2 regions of the Bacillus cereus group sp. RP43 genome follow, and region 1 is predicted to be linked to the other one. Evidence: riboswitches for the same ligand, from Rfam matches in the RefSeq annotation. Region 1 holds a riboswitch; the other holds the start of a gene.

Region 1 (11,492 bases):
AATATCAGATGTCATAACAAGCATAAATGCTCGGTTTTTAAATAAAGCGTTCATTTTCATTCCTCCTTTATAAACCGACCGTTCGGTCTATTTTTTTGTAAGAAAGCTGCTGACTTATTATTCAGCTGCCATCCCTTTTAACAATACATCTATTGCCTTTTTATAAATGCGTTTCAGCTCTTTATGATCTAATTCGTAGTAAAGTACTCCAAGCCCCGATAATAATCCATTCACAATATACATCAATTCGCGCGTATTATCTTCACGAAACTCCCCAGACTGTATGCCTGCCTCAATTAATTTCTCAAACATAACATATGATTCTCTAGTTAAAGCTAACAGTTCATCCAGAATTTCTTTACTTACAACTTGGCTCATAGAGAATTCCTCTATTGCATTCGAAATAGGTTGCTGTATATCCTCTACATAATATTCGGCGAGACCATATAGTTTTTCAGTACTAGTACTATACAACTTCTCTTTTTCATTCCATTTCTCTAGCCAATCATACGTATGCTGTTTCACTACAAATAAAAATAATTCTTCTTTACTTTTAAAGTGATAATAAATACTTCCTTTACTTCGCCCTGTAATTTCACAAATATCTTCCATCGATGTAGCTGCATAACCTTTTTGTGAAAACAGGCTTTCTGCTTTATATGCAATTTCTTTCTTTATCTCTTCTGCACTTCTTCTCATATTCACACCTCACTAAACCGACCGTTCAGTCTAATAATAACAAATGAAAAACCTCTATCGCAAGAGGCTATATTCCTTATTTAAGAAAACGTACTTTCAAACCACGTTCGAATCGTATGTATTATTCCAATTTTAAATCCTAATTTGACAAGAAATACGCCTCCCGCAGCTAATAAAAACAACACTACTTTCCCCTTATTTTTCACTTTCGGCTCCCTTTTCATTTCCATTCCCCTTAGCATGTTAAAAATATTTAATCAAACGTTTGTTTAACTGTTTTTATGCATATGTAAGCCAACTAATCAAACGTTTGTTTAAAAAGAAATACGCCCCCTATAGGGCGCATTCTCATCAATCACCGCCACCTCCACCACCGCAGCTACCTCCACCATCTCCGCCAAAAGAACCTCCGCAATCATGTGAACCTCCATCGTGCGAGCTATCATTATCAGATCCAGCAAAGAAAAATAATGGTGATGAGTTGTTAGATGAATTATGAATGTTATTTTGTTTTGTTAAGTTTACCTTCTTTTTGTTTGATCGAACTGCTGTTACGATTGTTCCAACTACAACAAATAATAGTATGACAATAATAAATTCCATATAAAAGCCTCCCTTAATCCTCGAATAATTGAATGGTTCTCTCTAGATTTTCAAGTGAAATGAAGCGCGATTCACGAAGGATCTCTTTTCCATTATAAAATAATAAAACTGTTGGCCCTGTAAATACTGCATACCGCCCCGCAAGCTCTTGCATGTCTTGTAGTAATATTTCTACTTTCTCTACGTAATCATAATTCTCTAATACGCAATTTACTTTTCTTAGCATAACATCACAAACACCACAATTCTCCGTTTTAATAAACAGAAGTACTAATTGTTGTTCTTCAATATGTGTCGCTAATTCTTCTATCGTTTCAAATTTATTCATCTTATTCCCTCTTAGCGTAATTTACGAAATACTTTATCTTGATACATACAAAAGGCTGAACTATCTTTAATTTTCCTTTTTTCCATTACTTGCTGAAAACGCAGCGTTTTTGTCGTTAACTCTTCTTGTAATTTTTTTCTCTCTGCTTCATCATAACAGCACGCAATTAAGTCTTCTGTTTTTAATATATCTTTTTGTAGTTCCATTTCTGGTGGAATCATACCCGCATTTTTTAAAATTTTATAGCTCATCCTTAATTCTGGAGGTACCATTGAAAGGTCTTCTAATTGTAGTGGTTTTCCTTTTCCAGGAATATGATTAAGGTCTCCATTCCGTATTGCTTGTCGAATTTTTTCTTCAGCAATGTTCAAAAACACATCCACACCATTCCCTCCTTTACATATTTTTACTATTATTTTACATGATATTTTCTCATCTTGCTACGCTATTACAAATTGACTTCATACAATTTTTTCTCAAATTTAATTACAAGGAGCCTTTTCCTCCCTAATCAATATTTTATTTTCATGTGTAGTCTGTATTAGAGTCATTTAATATTGAGAAAATCTTTTTGAATCAAATAAAGCGTTTACACTAAATCTTACATTTGCTACGATTTAATCACCCCAGCCCCCTTGTATAGACTTCGTGATGTCTGATCATTTTTATCTAGACGTTTCATACGTCTAGATCCATTTTGATTTATTGGCGTATGCCTTTAAATATATCTTTTATTTTGAAAGGAGAAATGACTATGAAATCAAAAAAATTCACACTGCTATTACTATCCCTACTACTCTTCTTACCTCTTTTTCTCACAAACTTTATTACCCCAAATCTCGCATTAGCAGATTCACCAAAGCAAGGTCAAAAAATTGTTGGGTATTTTCCTTCATGGGGCATTTACGGACGTAATTATCAAGTTTCAGACATTGATGCATCAAAGCTAACTCATTTAAACTATGCTTTCGCTGATATTTGCTGGAATGGAAAACATGGAAATCCTTCTACTCACCCGGATAATCCAAATAAACAAACGTGGAACTGTAAAGAATCTGGTGTACCACTGCAAAATAAAGAGGTCCCTAATGGCACTCTCGTACTCGGTGAACCATGGGCTGATGTCACAAAATCTTATCCGGGATCGGGTACAACTTGGGAAGATTGTGATAAATACGCCCGCTGCGGAAATTTCGGAGAACTGAAACGATTAAAAGCTAAGTATCCTCACTTAAAAACAATTATTTCCGTTGGTGGCTGGACTTGGTCTAACCGCTTTTCTGATATGGCCGCTGATGAAAAAACAAGAAAAGTATTCGCTGAATCTACAGTAGCTTTTCTTCGCGAATATGGATTTGACGGCGTTGATTTAGACTGGGAATACCCGGGCGTTGAAACGATCCCTGGTGGTAGTTATCGTCCTGAAGATAAGCAAAACTTCACCCTACTCCTTCAAGATGTTCGACATGCATTAACTAAAGCTGGCGCAGAAGATGGTAAACAATATTTACTAACAATCGCGTCAGGTGCAAGCCAACGTTATGCTGATCATACAGAGCTAAAGAAAATCTCTCAAATACTGGATTGGATTAATATTATGACATATGATTTCCACGGTGGATGGGAAGCTACTTCTAACCATAATGCAGCTCTATACAAGGATCCAAATGACCCAGCAGCGGATACGAAATTTTACGTAGATGGTGCGATAGACATTTATACAAATGAAGGGGTTCCAGCGGATAAACTCGTATTAGGTGTACCTTTTTACGGACGCGGATGGAAAAGTTGCGGAAAAGAAAATAATGGGCAATACCAACCTTGTAAACCAGGTAGTGATGGAAAGCTCGCTTCTAAAGGTACTTGGGATGATTATTCTACCGGTGACACAGGTGTGTACGATTATGGTGATTTAGCAGCTAATTATGTTAATAAAAATGGTTTTGTTCGCGGATGGAACGATGTAGCGAAAGTACCTTATTTATATAATGCGACTACAGGCACGTTTATTAGCTATGATGACAACGAATCTATGAAATATAAAACAGACTATATAAAGACAAAAGGTTTAAGTGGCGCAATGTTTTGGGAACTAAGCGGGGATTGCCGTACAAGTCCAAAATATAGTTGTAGTGGACCAAAATTACTTGATACGTTAGTAAAAGAATTACTTGGTGGACCTATTACTCAAAAAGATACTGAATCACCAACAAACGTAAAAAATATTTCTGTTACAAATAAAAATTCAAACTCAGTTCAATTAAACTGGACTGCATCTACTGATAACGTAGGAGTTACGAAATATGAAATTACTGCCGGAGAAGAGAAATGGAGTACAACAACAAATAGCATTACAATTAAAAACTTGAAACCTAATACAGAATACACATTTTCAGTATTAGCAAAGGATGCTGCTGGTAACAAATCACAACCTACTTCTATTCTTATAAAAACAGATGATGCTAACACAACACCTCCTGGTGGAAATGGCAATGCTACCTTTTCAGTCACTTCAAATTGGGGAAGTGGTTACAACTTCTCAATTATAATTAAAAATAGCGGAACGACCCCTATTAAAAACTGGAAATTAGAATTTGATTATAACGGCAATTTAACACAAGTTTGGGATTCTAAAATTAGTAGTAAAATAAATAATCATTACGTAATTACGAATGCAGGATGGAATGGTGAAATTCCTCCTGGTGGATCAGTTACAATCGGAGGGGCAGGAACAGGCAATCCCGCCGAACTTGTAAATGCATCCATTAGCGAAAACTAAACGTAACATCCATTAATTATTTCACTAAAGTTTGAATTTAGGTTTGAGTGCTCTATCCTAAATTCAAACTTTTAATTTTATGAAAAATCACAAATTTATATTATAATAACCTATTATAATTATATTTAGTTTCTAATATGAAGTTCGTGTGAAGTTCATCTGAATTTTACATGAATTTCCTTTAAATTCTATTGTCTTCCTATACTAATCACATTATCCTTTACATATAGGAATTATTTTTATTCCATTTCTAACTATCTATATATATAAAGAAAGATAGTCGCCTATTAGGGAAAGGCATCTAGTATTATTATAAATATAAACATAACAAAAGAAAAAGCACGCTTATAAGCGCACCATAAGAGTGCTTCTTCATACAATTCTCATGTAAGAGTTCTCGAAAATCATGTTAATCACAAAGAAAAGACATTAGCTTATAAAAGCTAATGTCTTTTCTTTATTCTTATTGTTCAGCGTTCCATTCTTCTATATTCCATACTTTTGTTATCCATGCTTCATAGAAAGAAGGCTCATGTGAAACAAGTAAAACTGTTCCTTTATATTGTTGTAACGCTTCCTGCAAAGACTTTTTTGTTTCTATATCCAGATGATTAGTTGGTTCATCTAAAATTAAAACGTTGCTTTTCGTTACGATAAGTTCACATAAACGTACTTTCGTCTGTTCCCCGCCGCTTAATAAACTAATAGGTTTTAATACGTGTTCTTCTTTCAAACCACACTTTGCTAATGCTTGGCGTACTTCTTTCTTTGTCATATCTGGTCTTTCTGCCCAAACTTTCTCTAATGGTGTTGTTTCTGAAGCAAACTCCTCCTGTGCAAAATAAGCAGGATTTACTCGTTCTCCAACAGAAATTGAACCGCTTAACGGCTTTATTTGACCTAATAACGTTTTTAACATTGTCGTTTTTCCAATTCCATTATGACCAACAATCGCTATTTTTTCTCCTTTTTTCACTTGTAAATTCAACTCTGGACATAACGGATCACTATAACCTATCCTTAGTTTCTCAGCTTGCAATATACGACTCACTGGCTCCTCATAAACATTGAAATCAAAACGGGATCGAGTTACATGATTAACTTTTTCAACCCTTTGCATTTTCTCCAATACTTTTTCTCGACTTTTTGCCTGTTTCGCTTTTCGAATTTTATTTTTTTGAATAAATGTTTCTAGCTGAGAGATTTCTTTTTGCTGTTTCACATACGCCAATTGTACTTGCTTCTTTTGCAATTGATAACTTTGCACAAACTTTTCATAATCTCCTACATACCGCTTAACTTTCCGTTCTTCTAAATGATAAATAACATTCGCAACATTGTTCAAAAATATTTCGTCATGTGAAATGATAATATAAGCTTTTTCATACAGCTTCAAATATAATTGCAACCATTCTATATGAGTTGTATCTAAATAGTTTGTTGGCTCATCTAGCAATAAAACATCAGCTTTTTCTAAAAGGAGCTTCCCAAGTAATAACTTTGTTCGCTGTCCTCCACTTAAATTTGAAACATCCTTTTTCAACCCTATTTCAAATAAACCTAAACCGATTGCTACTTCTTCAATTTCTGTATGAATTTGATAGAAATTAGAGCTTTCCAATATAGTTTGTAATTCTCCATACTTTACTAACAGTTTTTCTACCTCTCCTGCTCCATTCATTTCTTCAGCAATTTTTAACATTTCACATTCAATCGCATACAAATTAGAAAATGCACTTTGTAAGTACCCTTCAATTGTTATCCTCTCTTGCAAATCCATATGCTGCTGTAAAAAGCCTACCTTCATATGTGGAAACCATTCAATCTTCCCGTCATCATGTATAAGTTCTCCTGTTAAAATCCTTAACAATGTTGATTTTCCAACTCCATTTTTTCCTACTAGCCCAACATGCTCACCCTTTAATAGTCGAAAGCACGCATTATATAAAATGGGTTTTTCACCATATGAATGACTTAAATTTTCTACTGTTAATATACTCATCTTTTTCTCTCCTTTACTTATGGTTCATAAGCTAAATAGAGAGAGCAACAGTATAAAGCCTTATTTAATTGTGCATATAAAAAATGGGTAAGGTGAATACACCTTACCCATTACATATTATCGTAAAAAAGGATTAAGGTTCTTTACCTGCTGTCTTCAATTTAGCTTAATCGTTAAAAATGGGCAGACTTCTCCCGTATCAAGCTAAAACCATTTGAAGAACAGTTGATAAAGTCATTTTATCCTTTCACTCCTTTAATATTTGTTATATTAAGAGTATAAACTACTCTGTTATATTCTATTCTCTATTTTTTCTTTTGTTCCTTCTCATTCTTTTCATGTTCTATAAAAAAAGCTCTTACCAGCAATTATATTAAAGTCTGGTAAGAGCTTTTTCTATTTTTTCATATAAGGAGCTAATACTCTTAAAATTTCTTCCTTATCTTCCTTTAACTCAAGTGATGTTAACATATCCATCGTTCGTGGCCTAGGTAATTTCACTTGTACCTCGCCAACTATTGATGCTGGTCTTTGAGATAAAATAAATACGCGATCAGAAAGTAAAATTGCCTCATCTAAGTCATGCGTAACCATAACGATTGTTTGCTTTTCTTGATGCCAAGAATTTAAAAGCCAACTGTGTACTTCCATTTTTGTAAATGCATCTAATTTTCCAAAAGGCTCATCCAGTAGCATAATTGGCTTTTCACATAAATATGTGCGAAGGAAACTAATTCTTTGACGCATTCCACCTGATAACTCATCTGGATAATGATCTGCATATTCATCTAGCTCAAACTGCTTTAATGCTTCCATTCCTTCTGTCAGCCTTTGTTTTTTAGGCTTCCCTTCGATTTCCAATGGAAGAACGATATTTTGCAAAGCCGATCGCCACGGTAATAATAAATCTTGTTGCGGCATATAACTTACAACATCTTGTTTTTTCACATGTTCCTCGTTATAAAATACCTCTCCACTCGTTGGCTCTTCAACACTCGCGATCATATTTAACAAAGTGCTTTTTCCACAACCACTTGGACCTACAAAAGAGACGAATTCTCCCTCCTGTATAGAAGCACTAATATTTTTTAATACATTCTTTCCATCAAAAGCTTTTACAACCTCTTTTATTAGTAATCCACTCATTTTTCACTTGGAAGGAATTCATTTGTAAAGGCATCTTTCACATCAATTTTCTTCTTAATAACTTTGTTGTCATATAAGAAATTCATGTAATTTGTCCAAACTTCTTCCTTCTGTACTCCCCACGCTTTTGCATCATCTTGATACTTTGTACTTAACCACTTTTGGCTTTCTTGTACTAATTCTTTATTCACATCTGGAACAGCTTTAATTAAAATATCCGCAGCTTCTTTCGGTTCTTTAATTGCAAAATCATAACCTTCTGTCGTTGCAGTCATAAACTTTTTCACGAAATCTTTATCTTGCTTCGTATGTTTTTCACTTGTAATAATGACAGGGCTATAGAAATCGAGTGCTGGATCTAAATCTTTCACCATAATCGTATTTAACTCTTTTCCTTGACGCTTCGCTTCAATTCCATCCCATCCGTAATAAATCCATTCGAAATCTGCATCACGGCCAATTGATTTGAAGAAGTCTGTTTGTCCAAGAATAATTTTTTCGACTTTATTAAAATCAGCTTGATGTTTCTCCATAATCGTTTTTAACGTCGCCTCTTCCGCTGGTCCTCCCCAGCCACCATAACGTTTACCTTCAAAATCTTTTGGTGACATCATATTATCTTTTTTTAGTGATGCAAAAGCAGAGGTATTATGCTGAATAATTGCACCAACAGAAACAACTGGGATTCCTTCAACACGAGCTAATGTTACATTTTCTTGTGCGCTTATCGCAAAGTCCGCTTTTCCAGAAGCAATCATCTGCTCTGCCGTTACATTATCACCAGGCTGGATAATTTCTACATCAAGCCCTTGCTTTTTGTAATAATCTTTCGTTTGCGCTACATATAAGCCAGTATGATTCGTATTTGGAAACCAATCTAAAACGACTTTTACTTTTTTATCTTTACTTGAACTTTCTTCTTTCTTCGCCGGATTACACCCAGCCACAGTTACTGCTAATAATGCAGCTAACATAATTTTTAAACCTTTTTTCATTTTCTGCCGCCCTTTCTGTATATCCATGGTGCTGTTATTCTTGCCATAAATTCAACAATAAAGTACAGACATAATGTCACCATGACGATAATCGCTGCAACACCAAATACTCGAGCCGTTAAAAAGGATTTTGTTGCTCTTGTAAGCATAACTCCTAATCCTTCACTGGCACCAAGCCATTCCCCAATAATCGCTCCCATCACACTATATGTAACAGCAATTTTTAAACCTGAGAAAAAGTACGGGAGCACTGCTGGAAATTTTACTTTCTGATAAATTTGCCACTTTGTCGCCTTCATCGTTTGTAACAACTTCAGCAAATTTTTATCTACCGTTTGGAAACCTTCTAAAATGCTAAGCGCAATTGGGAAGAAACAAACAAGAATAACAACCATTACTTTTGGCAACATCCCGTATCCAAACCAAATAATAAATAATGGTGCGAGCACAACGATTGGAATTGTTTGCGAAATAACGAGCAACGGATTCATTAAAATCCGAAATAAAGGGATGACATCCATAATGATAGCAATACTAGTCCCAAGTAAAATTGCAAAAAACAACCCAATTATTACTTCCTGTAACGTTTGCACTGTATTCGGTAATAGTAAATCTTTCATTCCAATTAGCTCTTGCACAATTGCAGACGGCTTCGGTAAAATCCACGGCTCAATTTTAAATAATGAAACAGATCCTTCCCATATAGCAATGAGAAGGATAAGCCAAATTGTTGTAATTATTTTAGATCGCTTCTGGTTTTGCATATTCATCACGGTACTTCCAAACTTTTTCGTCAATCGTTACGCCCGTACTTGGACGATAGTGAATTTTAATAGAAGTGATTACTTCTTCTGCTCCAGCATCGACGCAAGCTTGTTGCGCGCGTTTAATGACGTCAAGAAGTACATCTAATTCTCCTTCCAACGTTGTTTCCATTGCCCCTACTTCATAACGAACTCCCGATTGTTGTACAACTTCAATTGCTTTATCAACAACGGAATACACATCTTTGTTCTTCGCTTGTGGTACTACTGAAAATGAAATTGTAACTTGTTGTGACATAATAAAATCCCCCTTACAAAATATGTTTTCAAAAAAAGAAAAGGCTTTCCTACCATGTAGGAAAGCCTTGTATACAAGTTATTCTATAATAACTTATGCTACATCACTTTAAAGTAACTCCCTACGCTGGCATTATCCAGATCAGGTTGAGGGTCGATGTACACTTACATCCTCTCAGCCAATTGGCTCCCCGGTTCTTAATTCGTTTTCATTGTAGCATGATTTATTTTATTGAACAAACAAAAGCACGTATAATCATTTCATTTAACTTTTGAATTCCCCAATTAACTCTTGTAGCTCCTGTGAAAGCCAGCTTAAAGAACTGGCTAATTCAGCAATATCTTGTACAGACATTTCCTGTTCTTTCATACTTTCTTCAACATTACTACTACTATTCGCATACGTACTTGCGATAAGCGATAGTTCATTTACAACACGAACAATATTTTGGCTATTTTGCAATATATCACTTGAATTGCTAGAAACAACTCTAACTTGATTTGTAACAGATTGTGCTGATTTTGAAATTTCCCCAAAGAAAGCACCACTACTTTCAACAAGTTTCATTCCAGATTCTACTTCTTTTAAAGTATTTTGCATTGAAACAACAGCTTCTTCCGTTTCAACTTGTGTTTCCCCTATTAATTTCGCTATATCTTTTGCTGATACTTCCGTCTGCTCTGCTAATTTACGCACTTCATCAGCAACAACGACAAATCCATTTCCGGTTTCCTCAGCACGTGAAGCTTCAATAAAAGCATTTAAAGCTAGCGAATTGGTTTGATTTGAAATACCGGTAATTACTGTTACAATATCACTAATTTCTTTTGATTTTGTTTCCAAAGAATAAATAGTAGAAGATAAATCTTGTACTGCATTTTGTATTATGTTCATTTGATTAATCGTCTGTTCAATAACACCATTTCCTTTTACCGAATGATGCTCCATACCTTCAGACTCTTTCGCCATTTGTTTTGCAGCATTATTTATCTCTTCCATCTTATCTTCCATTTCATATACAATACCTAAATACTTTGGTCCTGAAGTTTCTTGTGACTGAGCGCCAGCTCTTAACTCAACCATAGAACTTACGATTCCTTGGACTGCCATGCTATTCTCTTTCGTACTCACTGACAATTCTTGTGAAGATGAGGAAACCTGTTCTGCTGTCTGCTTCACTTTATCTATAATTCCTTTAAACTTCTCGATGGTACTATTAAAATACGCATTAATAATACCTATATCATCTGGTCTTTCCTCTAATTTAATACTTAAATCACCTTCACCGACTTTGCGCAATCCTTCACGTAAATCTCGCAATGGAGCAAGTGCGTTACGTACAATTAAGAATTGAATAAAAGTTGCAATTAAAACAGAAATACAAATAAACATTAAACCTTGTATAATGAACTTTTCCTTTGTACTAGGAACAATAGAGGCATCTACATCAGCTGCAACAAGTGCCACAATATTATCTTCTCCATCTTTAATTGGCTCTAATATCGTTACCCATGTTCCTAATGCGTCTTCATATACTTCTGTCATATTTGCTTTTTTCGTGCTCATTACTTTATCATACGCTTCCATCCAAAGATCTGGTTGTTTATAATAGTCTCCCGGTCTTACTTCAACAACATTTGCTAAACCTGTAGACAAATCGACGATTTGTAGCTCACCTTTTTCATTTTCTTTTGCTCCAACAATGTACGTTTGTCCAACACTGTTCAATTCTTCCGTTGATTCATCTAATTTCTCTGTTAACTTCTCTCTCTTTTCTCTTTCTGCCGTTGGGTCTTTTGCAACATCTCTCAATATTTCTGCGTCTAATTTATGTAATACCGTATCTCCTGTTTCAAAAGAATGCCTTTCAAATATAGA
Region 2 (11,492 bases), 4.5 Mb from region 1:
TAATTTTGTTTGTTACAATAAATGTTCGTTGATAGATTATGTGTAATTTTGATGAACTTTTACTGGTAATATATTGTAGCTTATTTCTTTTGAAAAATAGGGGGGCTTTTACATGAAACAAAAATTTTCAGTTGAAGCGTTTTGGAAAAAAGTAAAACATGTTGCAAAGCAAGCAGGGCAGTCAGTCATTTATGCAAGTTTATTACTGTTTTACGTTTTGCAAAGACCTGATGTTCCAAAACGAGTGAAAATTATTGTAATTGGAGCACTTGCTTATTTTATTGCACCGATTGATGCCATCCCAGATTTTATTGCTGGAGTTGGTTATACGGATGATTTAGGGGCATTAATGGCCGCACTAATACAGGCGTCGTTATATGTCAATGAAGATGTGAAAGATAAGGCACGAGTGAAGTTGGCAGAATGGTTTGGTTCGGATATAGACACATCATTTATCGATCAGAAATTAGATCAATAGGTGAGAACTGTCATAGAGTGACAGGGCGAACGTAAGCGAGGAAGTGCATTATGCCATCAGGAAGAACGCATACGAAAATAAACTTAATATCCCTTCCGGTTGTTTTGTTTCTGCTCTTTTCGTATGGATTAACAAACTTTGATTTTTTATTAACTTTTGCAATTGGATTTTTAGTAGGTACTTCATTTTTAACACCGGATTTAGATACGTACAGTAATGCGTATAATAAATGGGGATTCCTCCGCATTTTTTGGTATCCATATAGGAGCGTAATGCCCCATCGTTCCTTCTTCACACATACGATTATAATTGGTGATATTATTCGTATTGCATACATGTTAATCGTGTTTTCTCCGTTTTTATTCCTATTAAATGTAATAGCACTCGATGGGAATTTAATAGAAATTGCGAAGAAACACGAGGTTGAAATTGTAACGTTTGTAATGGGAATTATTGTGGCGAGTACGCTCCACATTATAGCGGATAAAGCGAATACGCGCCGAAAGAAAATGATGAGAAAAAAGAAGAAACGCAGAAGATAAAGAGAAGGCTCTTATTGCCTGTACATAGCGGGAAAAGGACACTTGCAAATTGCAAGTGTCCTTTTTTAATCAAACGTTTGTTTAAAAGAAAGATTAAGCTTTCAGTACTTTAATACCTTTCACGATGTTCCAAATGAAGTAGTATAAGCTAACGATTCCGCAAATACATAAGACAATCATTGCACCGATTCCAAGTGTTACGTCTGGTTGATCAGATCCGATGCCCATAATTCCTAAAATAACTAATCCAATAAATGTTGCGATACTTGGAATAATGTGTGTCCATAGAGCACGTTTTGCATGTGGTTTTGTTTCAGAATCGCCCACAATCCACACGATAATAGGGAATAAGATAGGGGCAAATAGTACACTAAAGTACGATAAAGCAGCTAATATTTTGTTTCCATTCATATATATCACCTCATAAATAATGTCCGTTGTTATACTATTATTATGCAGTAATTTCTGCAAGCTTACTATCGATGAACATTACAAGAACGTGACGTTTTTGTAAGATTTTTTGTTAAATGATAAAATTTTCAAAAAAATCTTTTTTAATGGAAAATGATATGATAAAGTATAAAAGAAGTTATTGAAAACGTTTTCTCAAACGTTTTTTATTTTTAGACTAAAAGGTATGATGACCTGATAGTCTATTGATGAGGTTATTCTATTTAAAAGGGGATTCTTTAGGGGGAGAGAACAATGAACACATGGACACAAGTTTATGATCCGTTCGGTAATATTTGGATTTCGGCAGCAGTTGCACTTATTCCAATCATCTTTTTTTTCTTAGCTTTAGCAGTTTTCCGCATGAAGGGGTATGTGGCAGGATTTATTACAGTTGTACTTACAATTTTAGTAGCGTTATTTGCTTATAAAATGCCGTTTACGATGGCGATGGCAGCAACCGGGTACGGTTTCTTATATGGATTATGGCCAATTGCTTGGATTATCATTATGTCGGTATTTTTATATAAAATCTCCGTGAAAACAGGTCAATTTGATGTCATTCGTGCATCTGTATTATCTATTACAAACGATCATCGTTTACTCGTTATTTTAATCGGATTTTCATTCGGGGCATTTTTAGAAGGGGCAGCAGGATTTGGTGCACCGGTAGCGATTACGGCAGCGCTTCTTGCAGGTCTTGGGCTAAATCCCTTATATGCAGCAGGTCTTTGTTTAATCGCAAATACTGCACCAGTAGCGTTCGGAGCGATGGGGATTCCGATTACAGTTGCCGGACAAGTAACAGGCATTGATCCACATAAAATTGGACAAATGGCTGGGCATCAATTACCGTTCTTATCTTTATTTGTTCCGTTCTTTATCGTATTTTTAATGGATGGTTTTAAAGGAGTAAGACAAACGTGGCCTGCTTTATTTGTAGCGGGTAGTTCATTTGCAATTACACAGTTTATTACAGCGACGTTTTTAGGACCAGAACTTCCTGATATTACGTCAGCACTTGTAAGTTTAGTAAGTTTATCGTTATTCTTAAAAGTTTGGCAGCCGAAAGAAATTTATCAGTCTAAACAAGCGAATAGTGAAGTGGCGGCAACGACGACGGCGACATCTATGCCGAAACTAACGGTAGGAAAAGTAGTAAAAGCATGGTCTCCGTTCATTATTTTAACTGTGATGGTAGTCATTTGGAGCCAAAGTTTCTTTAAAGCATTATTCGCTCCAGGTGGTGCTTTAGAAAGTCTCGTATTTAAATTTGAAGTTCCAGGTTTGCACAATTTAGTAATGAAAGCAGAGCCAATTGTAAATAAACCAACACCTTATGAAGCAATCCTGAAATTAGATATTTTATCAGCGACTGGAACAGCAATTTTAATTGCTTGTATCATTTCTATCTTTATTTTGAAAATGAGTGCAAAAGATGCGGTAGCAACATTTAAAGAAACGTTAAACGAACTAAAAATGCCAATTCTATCTATTGGATTCGTATTAGGATTCGCATTTATCGCAAACTATTCTGGTCTATCTTCTACATTAGCGTTAGCACTAGCAGGAACTGGAGGACTATTCCCGTTCTTCTCACCATTCTTAGGCTGGATTGGCGTATTTTTAACAGGATCAGATACGTCAGCGAACGCACTGTTCTCGAATTTACAAGCAATTACAGCGCAGCAAGTCGGTGTATCTGAAGTGCTTCTCGTTGCAGCAAATACAACTGGCGGTGTAACAGGTAAAATGATTTCTCCGCAATCGATTGCGATTGCTTGTGCGGCAGTTGGACTTGCTGGGAAAGAGTCAGATTTGTTCCGCTTTACATTAAAGCATAGTTTATTCTTCGTTACTATTGTTGGGATTATGACTTATGTGCAGGCTTATTATTTAACGTGGATGATTCCGTAAACGAAAAAGAAATAACCTTTGCATTTTTCAGATTATCGTGTATGATGGGAAAGTATTGAAAATTAAATCAGTGATAAACTAGGGGTGCCTAACGTATGCGTAGGCTGAGAGAGAAGCGTGTGAACTTCTTAACCCTTTGGACCTGATCTGGCTCGTACCAGCGTAGGGAAGTTAACGGCTTTACATAATTATGTCTTTATGAGCCAGGTCCTTATTTTTTTATGGACCTGGCTCTTTTTATTTTGGCATACGCTGGCCATATCTCGTCCTTGTCACGTACAGGGGGGCAACAAAGGTTATGAAACAGTCTGTTTCAGCTGAGCAAATTGAATTGAAATCGAGTTTACCAGGAAGTAAGAAAGTGTATGTGGATGGGCCACGTGAAGGTATGAAAGTGCCGATGCGTGAGATTGAACAAAGCGATACAAATGGTGTTCCAAACTCGCCCATTCGTGTATACGATACGAGTGGTCCTTATACAGATCCTGAGTATAAAGTGGAGCTGGAAAAGGGGATTCCAACGCCGCGCCACTCTTGGACTGTGGGGCGTGGTGATGTAGAAGGATACGAAGGGCGCGAAGTAAGACCAGAGGATGACGGTGTGAAAGTGGCTTCAAAACATACACCTGTTTTCCCGCAAATGGATCGCAAGCCGCTTAGAGCGAAGCAAGGTGCAAATGTTACGCAAATGCATTATGCGCGTAATGGCATTATTACGTCTGAGATGGAATATGTCGCGATTCGTGAAGGGGTAGAGCCTGAATTTGTTCGTAAGGAGATTGCAGAAGGTCGTGCGATTTTGCCGGCGAACATTAACCATCCTGAAGCGGAACCGATGATAATTGGACGTAATTTTCATGTAAAGGTAAATGCAAATATCGGAAACTCTGCTGTATCGTCTTCTATTGCAGAAGAAGTAGAGAAGATGACGTGGGCGACTCGCTGGGGTGCAGATACGATTATGGATTTATCTACAGGTAAAAACATTCATACAACACGTGAGTGGATTATTCGTAATGCTCCGGTACCAGTTGGAACTGTGCCAATTTATCAAGCGCTTGAAAAAGTAAACGGAATTGCAGAGGATTTAACGTGGGAAGTGTACCGTGATACGTTAATTGAGCAAGCGGAGCAAGGCGTTGATTACTTCACGATTCACGCTGGTGTATTACTTCGTTACATTCCAATTACTGCAAAGCGTATGACAGGTATTGTTTCGCGCGGTGGTTCGATTATGGCGCAGTGGTGTTTATTCCATCATAAAGAAAACTTCCTATATACTCATTTTGAAGAGATTTGTGAAATTATGAAGCAGTACGATGTTTCGTTCTCTCTTGGAGATGGATTACGTCCAGGTTCTATTGCAGATGCAAATGACGAAGCTCAGTTTTCTGAGCTTGAAACACTTGGTGAATTAACAAAAATCGCTTGGAAACATGATGTGCAAGTTATGATTGAAGGACCTGGGCATGTACCGATGCATTTAATTAAAGAAAATATGGAGAAAGAACTTGATATTTGTCAGGGCGCGCCGTTTTATACCCTTGGGCCGTTAACGACAGATATTGCACCAGGTTATGATCATATTACTTCAGCGATTGGTGCTGCGATGATCGGCTGGTTTGGAACGGCGATGCTTTGTTATGTAACTCCGAAAGAACATTTAGGTTTACCGAACAAAGATGATGTTCGCGAAGGGGTTATTACGTACAAAATCGCTGCGCATGCAGCCGATCTTGCGAAAGGGCATAAAACGGCTCATCAGCGTGATGATGCACTTTCAAAAGCACGATTTGAATTCCGCTGGCGCGATCAATTTAATTTATCTTTAGACCCTGAGCGCGCGATGGAGTATCATGATGAAACATTGCCAGCAGAAGGCGCGAAAACAGCTCATTTCTGTTCGATGTGTGGACCAAAGTTTTGTAGTATGAGAATTTCGCATGATATTCGTGAATATGCGAAAGAAAATGATTTAGAAACGACAGAAGCAATTGAAAAAGGAATGAAAGAGAAAGCGGTAGAATTTAAAGAAACTGGTAGTCACTTATATCAATAATACGTTACACCTCTTTACTTGATTGATCACACTGTACCTAACTTAAATATAGAAGAAGCCCCCTTTGCTAAGACGGTAGCAAAGGGGGCTTCTGTTGTCTATAAGGAGAAGAATAAGTGTACCCAGTAGTATAAGAGGAATAATGTGACGACTGTTGTGAGTGGGATTACGATGAGAGATACACTTAAATAATCTTTCCATTTCACTTTAATTTTGTTTTGTCTTAGTATATACATCCAAATGAGGGAAGCTAGCGTACCAATTGGTAACAATAGTGAACCGATGTCACTACCAATGATATTTGCGAGATAGATAGTTTTTAATGTGACTGGATCTAGTCCCATTTCTGTTAACGTAATGGTACCGATCATAAGTGCAGGGTGATTATTGAAGATGTTAGAGAGGATAGATACAAGTCCGCCCATCGCAAAGCTTGCATAGAGTAGATGCTGATTTACAACTGGCTCGAGCCAATTTACAAGTGCTGCTGTTAATCCTGCGTTGTGAAGCCCGTAAATAATTACATACATAGAGAAAGCGAAAATTAAAATGTGCCACGGTGTCTTTTTCAAAATATCGACTGGGTTTGTTCGTAAGTAGTACCATCTCCAGATGAGAAGAACGAGTGAACCGAGTACAGCAACAATTTCAATTGGGATCGATAAGAAGGATGCAACGAATAGAAGACAGCGCATAAGGAAGACGAAGCCTAATACTTTTAACATGAATTTTGTACGTTTTTGTTTCGTATCAACAGAATTTTTTCCTTTTAACGGATGGAAGTTTTTCGTGAAAAAAATCTCTTCAATATCATATGAAGAAACAGGTAGTCTTTTTGGAAGTTTTTTCTTTAAAATTGTATACATGAGCCATGACATAAACAGTAGTCCTAGTGTTGCAGGTACAAACATCATAGCTGTGTGCATATAAAGAGTCATATTAACAATATTTAATGCGATTAAGTTTACGATATTACTTACACCGATTGGTGCACTAGATGCAGTGGCGATTAAAGCACCGCTTAATAAATAAGGGATTTGTTGATGAGGTTTTAATTGAAGGTTTTTCAGAAGTAAAATCAAAATCGGTGTTGTAATTAAAATACTACCGTCGTTATTGAATAAAAGAGTCATAAGAAAACATAATAATTGAATATACCAGTATAAACGGCGACCGGAGCCCTTTGCTAAATTTGCAAGTTTTGCTGCGGACCAGTGGAAGAAGCCGAAGCTTTCTAATATAACCGCCATAACGATGGTCGCTAATATTGTTATAGAGGCACCGCCGATTTTACTTATAATGTCCATGACGTCTGGCTTTGATACAAGTCCAGTAATGAGGATAATGCCAGCGCCGACTGCTGCCGGCCATGCCTCATTTAAGCCACGGGGTCGCCAAAAGACAACAATCATTGTTAAGAAGAATACAATAATAGTAATCCATATTTCAATGCTCATATTTAACCTACCTTTCTATTTCCCTTGAACAAATGTAGCTTGTCTCAAGTTTATATTGCTAGTATATTCAGCAGAAAATAAGAAGAACTAGGCATATAATGGAATGGCGTGAATATGTGTTCTTTGAGCTATAGGACAAGTATCAGTGGTAGGTGTAATAACTATTAGGAGAGACGTCTAATAAATGAGGGGCATTCTATGTACGAATGCCCCTCATTTAGCCCGCTATTTGTGGGCAGTAAGACACCCACCTCAAAACTCGGCTGGAGCAAAGAAGTTAGGTGGGAGCCTTACTGCCCGTAAACGCCCGATTAGTGAAGGCTAATAATCAGTGGGGGATGAAAAAACAAACTGATTAAAGTTTCACTTTATTATTTTTCCTTTAAAAAAGTTCGATCCTTCAAGAATAAATTCCAGAAGAAAATGAATCCGGGTAATAAAATTGCAATCCCGATTGCGTAAAGAATAAGAAGTGCATAGAATGTTTCGACCGTCGTAAAGCTTGTAAATACAGTTACGTCCGGATAAATGATATACGGTAAATGGGCGACGCCGTAAGCGTAGCTTGCAAATGCATATTGAGCGACGACAGCTAAAACTGCAATGCGAGGAAAACCTAGTGTGCTGTACTTCTTATTTGTCCACCAAAGGGAGGAATATCCGATAACAAATAAAATGATAGAGACTGTAAACCATGGGAATTGCTTTATTAGTCCTTGCATAAGCCAGTGTGTTTCAGGGTCCATTACAACGAGAGCAATAATAGCAGTCACGAGCGTTGCAGGACCAAGTATGATGGCATTTCTTCTATAAATTCGGTACGTATCTTCAGAACCTTGTTCCCTAGCAAAATCAGCAAGAAAGAGAGATGATAGAAATAGTTCCGAAGTTAGTCCAAAGAGCATATAACAATAAATAACGGGACTAGAAAGAAGTTTTCCGTAAAGGAGCACTTCTTTTCCTTCAGACATCGTAATATAGGCACCTTCTGTAACGGGCAGAACGGTAATTAATAGAGCTGGGATTAAGAGCCCAGTAATTCCTGAAATAATCCGAAGAAGGTGTTGGTACTTTGGCAGGGAGTAAGCAAATACCATAAATGTACTACGAATCGCAACGAGTACTAAAATTAACATAACTGGTACAAACATAACTGTTGCAAGGGTAAAGGCCGCTTTTGGAAAGAAACCGAGAAAAGCAACAACGACAAAGACAAGAAACGTATTTGTTACTTCCCAAGTTGGTGATAGGTACCGATTAGCAAGCTTGGCAGCAAGCGTCGGGTGTTTAGCATATACCATGCCCCAAAAACCAGCTCCAAAATCAATAGACCCTAGTATGCTATATACGAAAATAAGAGCCCATAAGATGATGATTGCAATGCTTTCCTCATGCACGAGAATCGCCTCCTTCGTGATGTAAATCATTCTTTAACGGATGTTTCTTAAAGAATGTCCGTAGTACAAAGACTGTTAAAATACCGAGTCCAATATATAAAATGATGAATAAAACAAATAAAGGACCGACGAAATCAGCACGTGTGGAAGCATCTACCGTGCGTTGCATGCCATAAATTGTCCATGGCTGACGACCACTACAACTAAAAATCCATCCGAATTCAATACCGAGCAACATAACGGGGCCACAGGCGGCAGCTCCCCAAAGAAGCCACTTCGGTAACTCTACTCCTTTTTTTCGGTAAACAAAGTACCAATATAAGAGGGCAATAGCTGCAACTGCAAAGGTAAAGGCAGCGGTGCCGACCATTAAGTTGAACAGTGTATGTGTGTAAAATGGTGGCCATGTTTCTTGTGGAAATTCCTTTAGACCTTTTACAACGGTGTTAGGGTCTAGTCCCACTAATAAGCTAAGCATATTAGGAATTTCCAGTGCATAGTTTAGTTCAAGTGTGTTAGGATCCACAACCCCGCCAATCGATAAAGGAGCGTGTGATGTCGTTTCAAACAAAGCTTCAGCAGATGCTAGTTTTTCAGGTGAATGTTTATGTAAGGCAATAGCAGATTCGTGTCCTGAAAGCCACATCGTAGCACCTGTGATAAATGTAACGACAAGCCCTAACAGTAATCCCTTTTTATGGTAAGCAATTTCATGTGTACTTAAATTTTTCTTTAATAATTTAAATCCAGCGATAGAAGCGATAACAGCTGCTCCGGTTGTATAGGCTGTAATAACGACGTGGAATGCACTTGTGCCAAAGCTCGGATTAAAGAAAGCTTTCCACGGATCAACGTTAAAAACTGAGCCATCTGGACCCATTGAAAAGCCCGCAGGTGTATTCATCCATGTATTTGCTGATGTAATAAGCACGGCGGATGCAGTGGCACCAATCATAACGAAAAATAGCGAGATTAATCTCATAACTGGAGGTAGTTTATCAGCCGCATATACATAAATAGACATGAATAAAGCCTCTAAAAAGAAGGCGAAAATCTCAATTTGAAATGGAACGGAAATAACTTGTCCAACAATTTTGGCGAAACCAGGCCAAAGAAGTGAAATTTGTACACCAACAATTGTTCCAGTTGGAATTGCTACACCGAGAAGGATAGCAAAAGCCTTTGTCCATCTTTTTGCCATAATGGCATAGTCAGAATCTTTCTTCCAGTGATACAATATTTCACTTATAAAAATCATTAAAGAAAGTCCGACTCCAAGCGTTGCAAAGATGATGTGGAATGCCAATGAAGAACCAAAAAATGCCCTTGCTAATGTTACGGTATCCATATGTATACTCCTCTTCTTTTTTGCCATTATTTTCTGATTGAATTGGAAGATTTATTCAAAAAACTGCCAAAAATATATATGTATTTAAAAAAGGGAACATGGTAATGTTGTTTTTAAATATTCTAAAAAGAAAGAAATTTTTATTGGGTAATATTTTGTTTGTTTTTTATGGAGGAATATTTTATAATCTTCTATGCGAACATAAGTTCCATCTCGGCGTGTTACGTTTGTGAAATGAAGAAGTTTATGTGAAATGGAGAGGGTGTCTTATGTATCCTGAAGTCATTAAAAAGATGGCATTTTCAAAAGAGCATAGAGATTTATTATTAAAGTTATATAATAAAGAAATTACGCGTCGTGAATATGATCGACTTGTGGAATCGCTATATAGACCTTCTAAAGAGGCTTGCGAAGGATAAGGTGGGAGAGACAATCTAAAGGATTGTCTTTTTTATATTTGCGTATGTTCTGGTAAAATTAAGGTTAGCCTTAAAAGGAGGTGAAAAGCTTGCGAAAACGTTTATATATAGGGATTGGGGTTATTCTTTTAATCGCTTTAGGTGGAGTTGTATTTTGGTCAGCTTTACAAGGAAATCGCACCGAGCATTTTATTTTAAGGCATATGATAAATGAAAATGGAACACTTGCAACGTATCGCTTAGAGGATACAAAGGCAGGTAAGGGTGAAGCGAAGGGCCGTGAAGCTTTATCAGAATCTGCAGGGTTATGGCTACAATATACACTTGATAAAGATGATCAAGCTTTATTTGATGAACAAGTGAAGGTTATTCAAAATAACTTTGTACACAAGGACCACATCGTTTTATGGAAAATCTCTGAAAAGGGAGAAATGCAGTCAGCTACTAATGCACTTATCGATGATCTTCGTATTATAGAACAATTATATCGTGCTTATGAAATATATAAGGAAGATCGCTATAAAAACCTTGCAGATCAATTGAGTGATTCTGTACTTCGTTATAATAAAAAAGGTAATTATTACGTTGATTATTACGATGCAGATGCAGGGAAACAAAATAACTTTGCAACAACATCTTACATAAATCCGCATGCATTCTCTTATATGAAAAAGTATGGAAAAATTTCTGCACAGCAGTATCAGGAAGTTGTTCAGTTTTTAGCGGATTATCCGAGAAACGACTGGGCATTCCCGAAAGAGTATAAAGAAGATGGTACATTTACGTACGATAAAGAAGTGAATCTTATTGATCAATCATACGTTGCTTATCATCGCAGTTTAGGCGGTCTTTCATCAGACGCTTATTTGGAATTCATAAAGAAGAAATTTCGCGAAGACGGAAAGTTATACGGACGTTATAACTTAGAAACGGGAAAACAAGCTGTGAACTATGAATCACCAGCATCTTACGGATTAACAATTTTGTACGTACTACAAACAGGTGATACAAAGTTTGCAAAGGAATTGTATGAGCGGATGACTACTTTCCGAAATGATAATGTATTTAGTAGATATTATGGTGGATATGTAACAGGTGAGAATAATAATACACATATTTTCGATAACGTACTACCGCTTTTGGCTGAAATGGAATTGGAGAAGAGTAAGAAGTAAAAGGTGCCACGCTATGGGTATGGCACCTTTTATTTGTGTCGTTATTTGTTGATAAATAGATATTCCTTGTCGAAACGTCGATATATTTGAAGTTATGATTGATATATTTGAAAAAACGTCGATATAATTTCATGTACTAATATTGGAGAAGTAATCAATCACGAATTCACGAAATTGCTGGGCAGTTTTTGATAAGTAACGTTTCTTCGACCAACTTAAGCCAATGGTTCGCTCGCAATTAGGTTCAATA

Evidence for each region. A riboswitch is a leader RNA that binds a small molecule or an ion and turns the genes downstream of it on or off. The one in region 1 is predicted to bind thiamine pyrophosphate.
Region 2: linked by a shared signal. The riboswitch ahead of thiC (phosphomethylpyrimidine synthase ThiC) and the one ahead of QCI75_RS24645 (MTH1187 family thiamine-binding protein) in region 1 are both predicted to bind thiamine pyrophosphate.

Annotation. Positions count from the first base shown of each region.
Region 1 is NZ_JARVHQ010000001.1:4,731,342-4,742,833, forward strand. It holds gene QCI75_RS24590 (MFS transporter) at 1-54, opposite strand, end outside; gene QCI75_RS24595 (TetR/AcrR family transcriptional regulator) at 118-699, opposite strand; gene QCI75_RS24600 (hypothetical protein) at 780-923, opposite strand; gene QCI75_RS24605 (hypothetical protein) at 1,051-1,302, opposite strand; gene QCI75_RS24610 (thioredoxin family protein) at 1,316-1,630, opposite strand; gene QCI75_RS24615 (DnaJ family domain-containing protein) at 1,642-2,013, opposite strand; gene QCI75_RS24620 (glycosyl hydrolase family 18 protein) at 2,385-4,409, shown strand; gene QCI75_RS24625 (ABC-F family ATP-binding cassette domain-containing protein) at 4,873-6,411, opposite strand; gene QCI75_RS24630 (ABC transporter ATP-binding protein) at 6,808-7,557, opposite strand; gene QCI75_RS24635 (ABC transporter substrate-binding protein) at 7,554-8,552, opposite strand; gene QCI75_RS24640 (ABC transporter permease) at 8,549-9,322, opposite strand; gene QCI75_RS24645 (MTH1187 family thiamine-binding protein) at 9,294-9,614, opposite strand; TPP riboswitch at 9,716-9,817, opposite strand; gene QCI75_RS24650 (methyl-accepting chemotaxis protein) at 9,879-11,492, opposite strand, start outside.
Region 2 is NZ_JARVHQ010000001.1:277,401-288,892, forward strand. It holds gene QCI75_RS01355 (YkvA family protein) at 113-478, shown strand; gene QCI75_RS01360 (metal-binding protein) at 529-1,020, shown strand; gene QCI75_RS01365 (magnetosome magnetite crystal formation protein family) at 1,114-1,431, opposite strand; gene lldP (L-lactate permease) at 1,726-3,387, shown strand; TPP riboswitch at 3,458-3,573, shown strand; gene thiC (phosphomethylpyrimidine synthase ThiC) at 3,686-5,446, shown strand; gene QCI75_RS01380 (arsenic transporter) at 5,545-6,903, opposite strand; gene QCI75_RS01385 (cytochrome d ubiquinol oxidase subunit II) at 7,275-8,300, opposite strand; gene cydA (cytochrome ubiquinol oxidase subunit I) at 8,293-9,648, opposite strand; gene QCI75_RS01395 (hypothetical protein) at 9,918-10,067, shown strand; gene QCI75_RS01400 (transcriptional regulator) at 10,157-11,242, shown strand; gene QCI75_RS01405 (LysR family transcriptional regulator) at 11,372-11,492, opposite strand, start outside.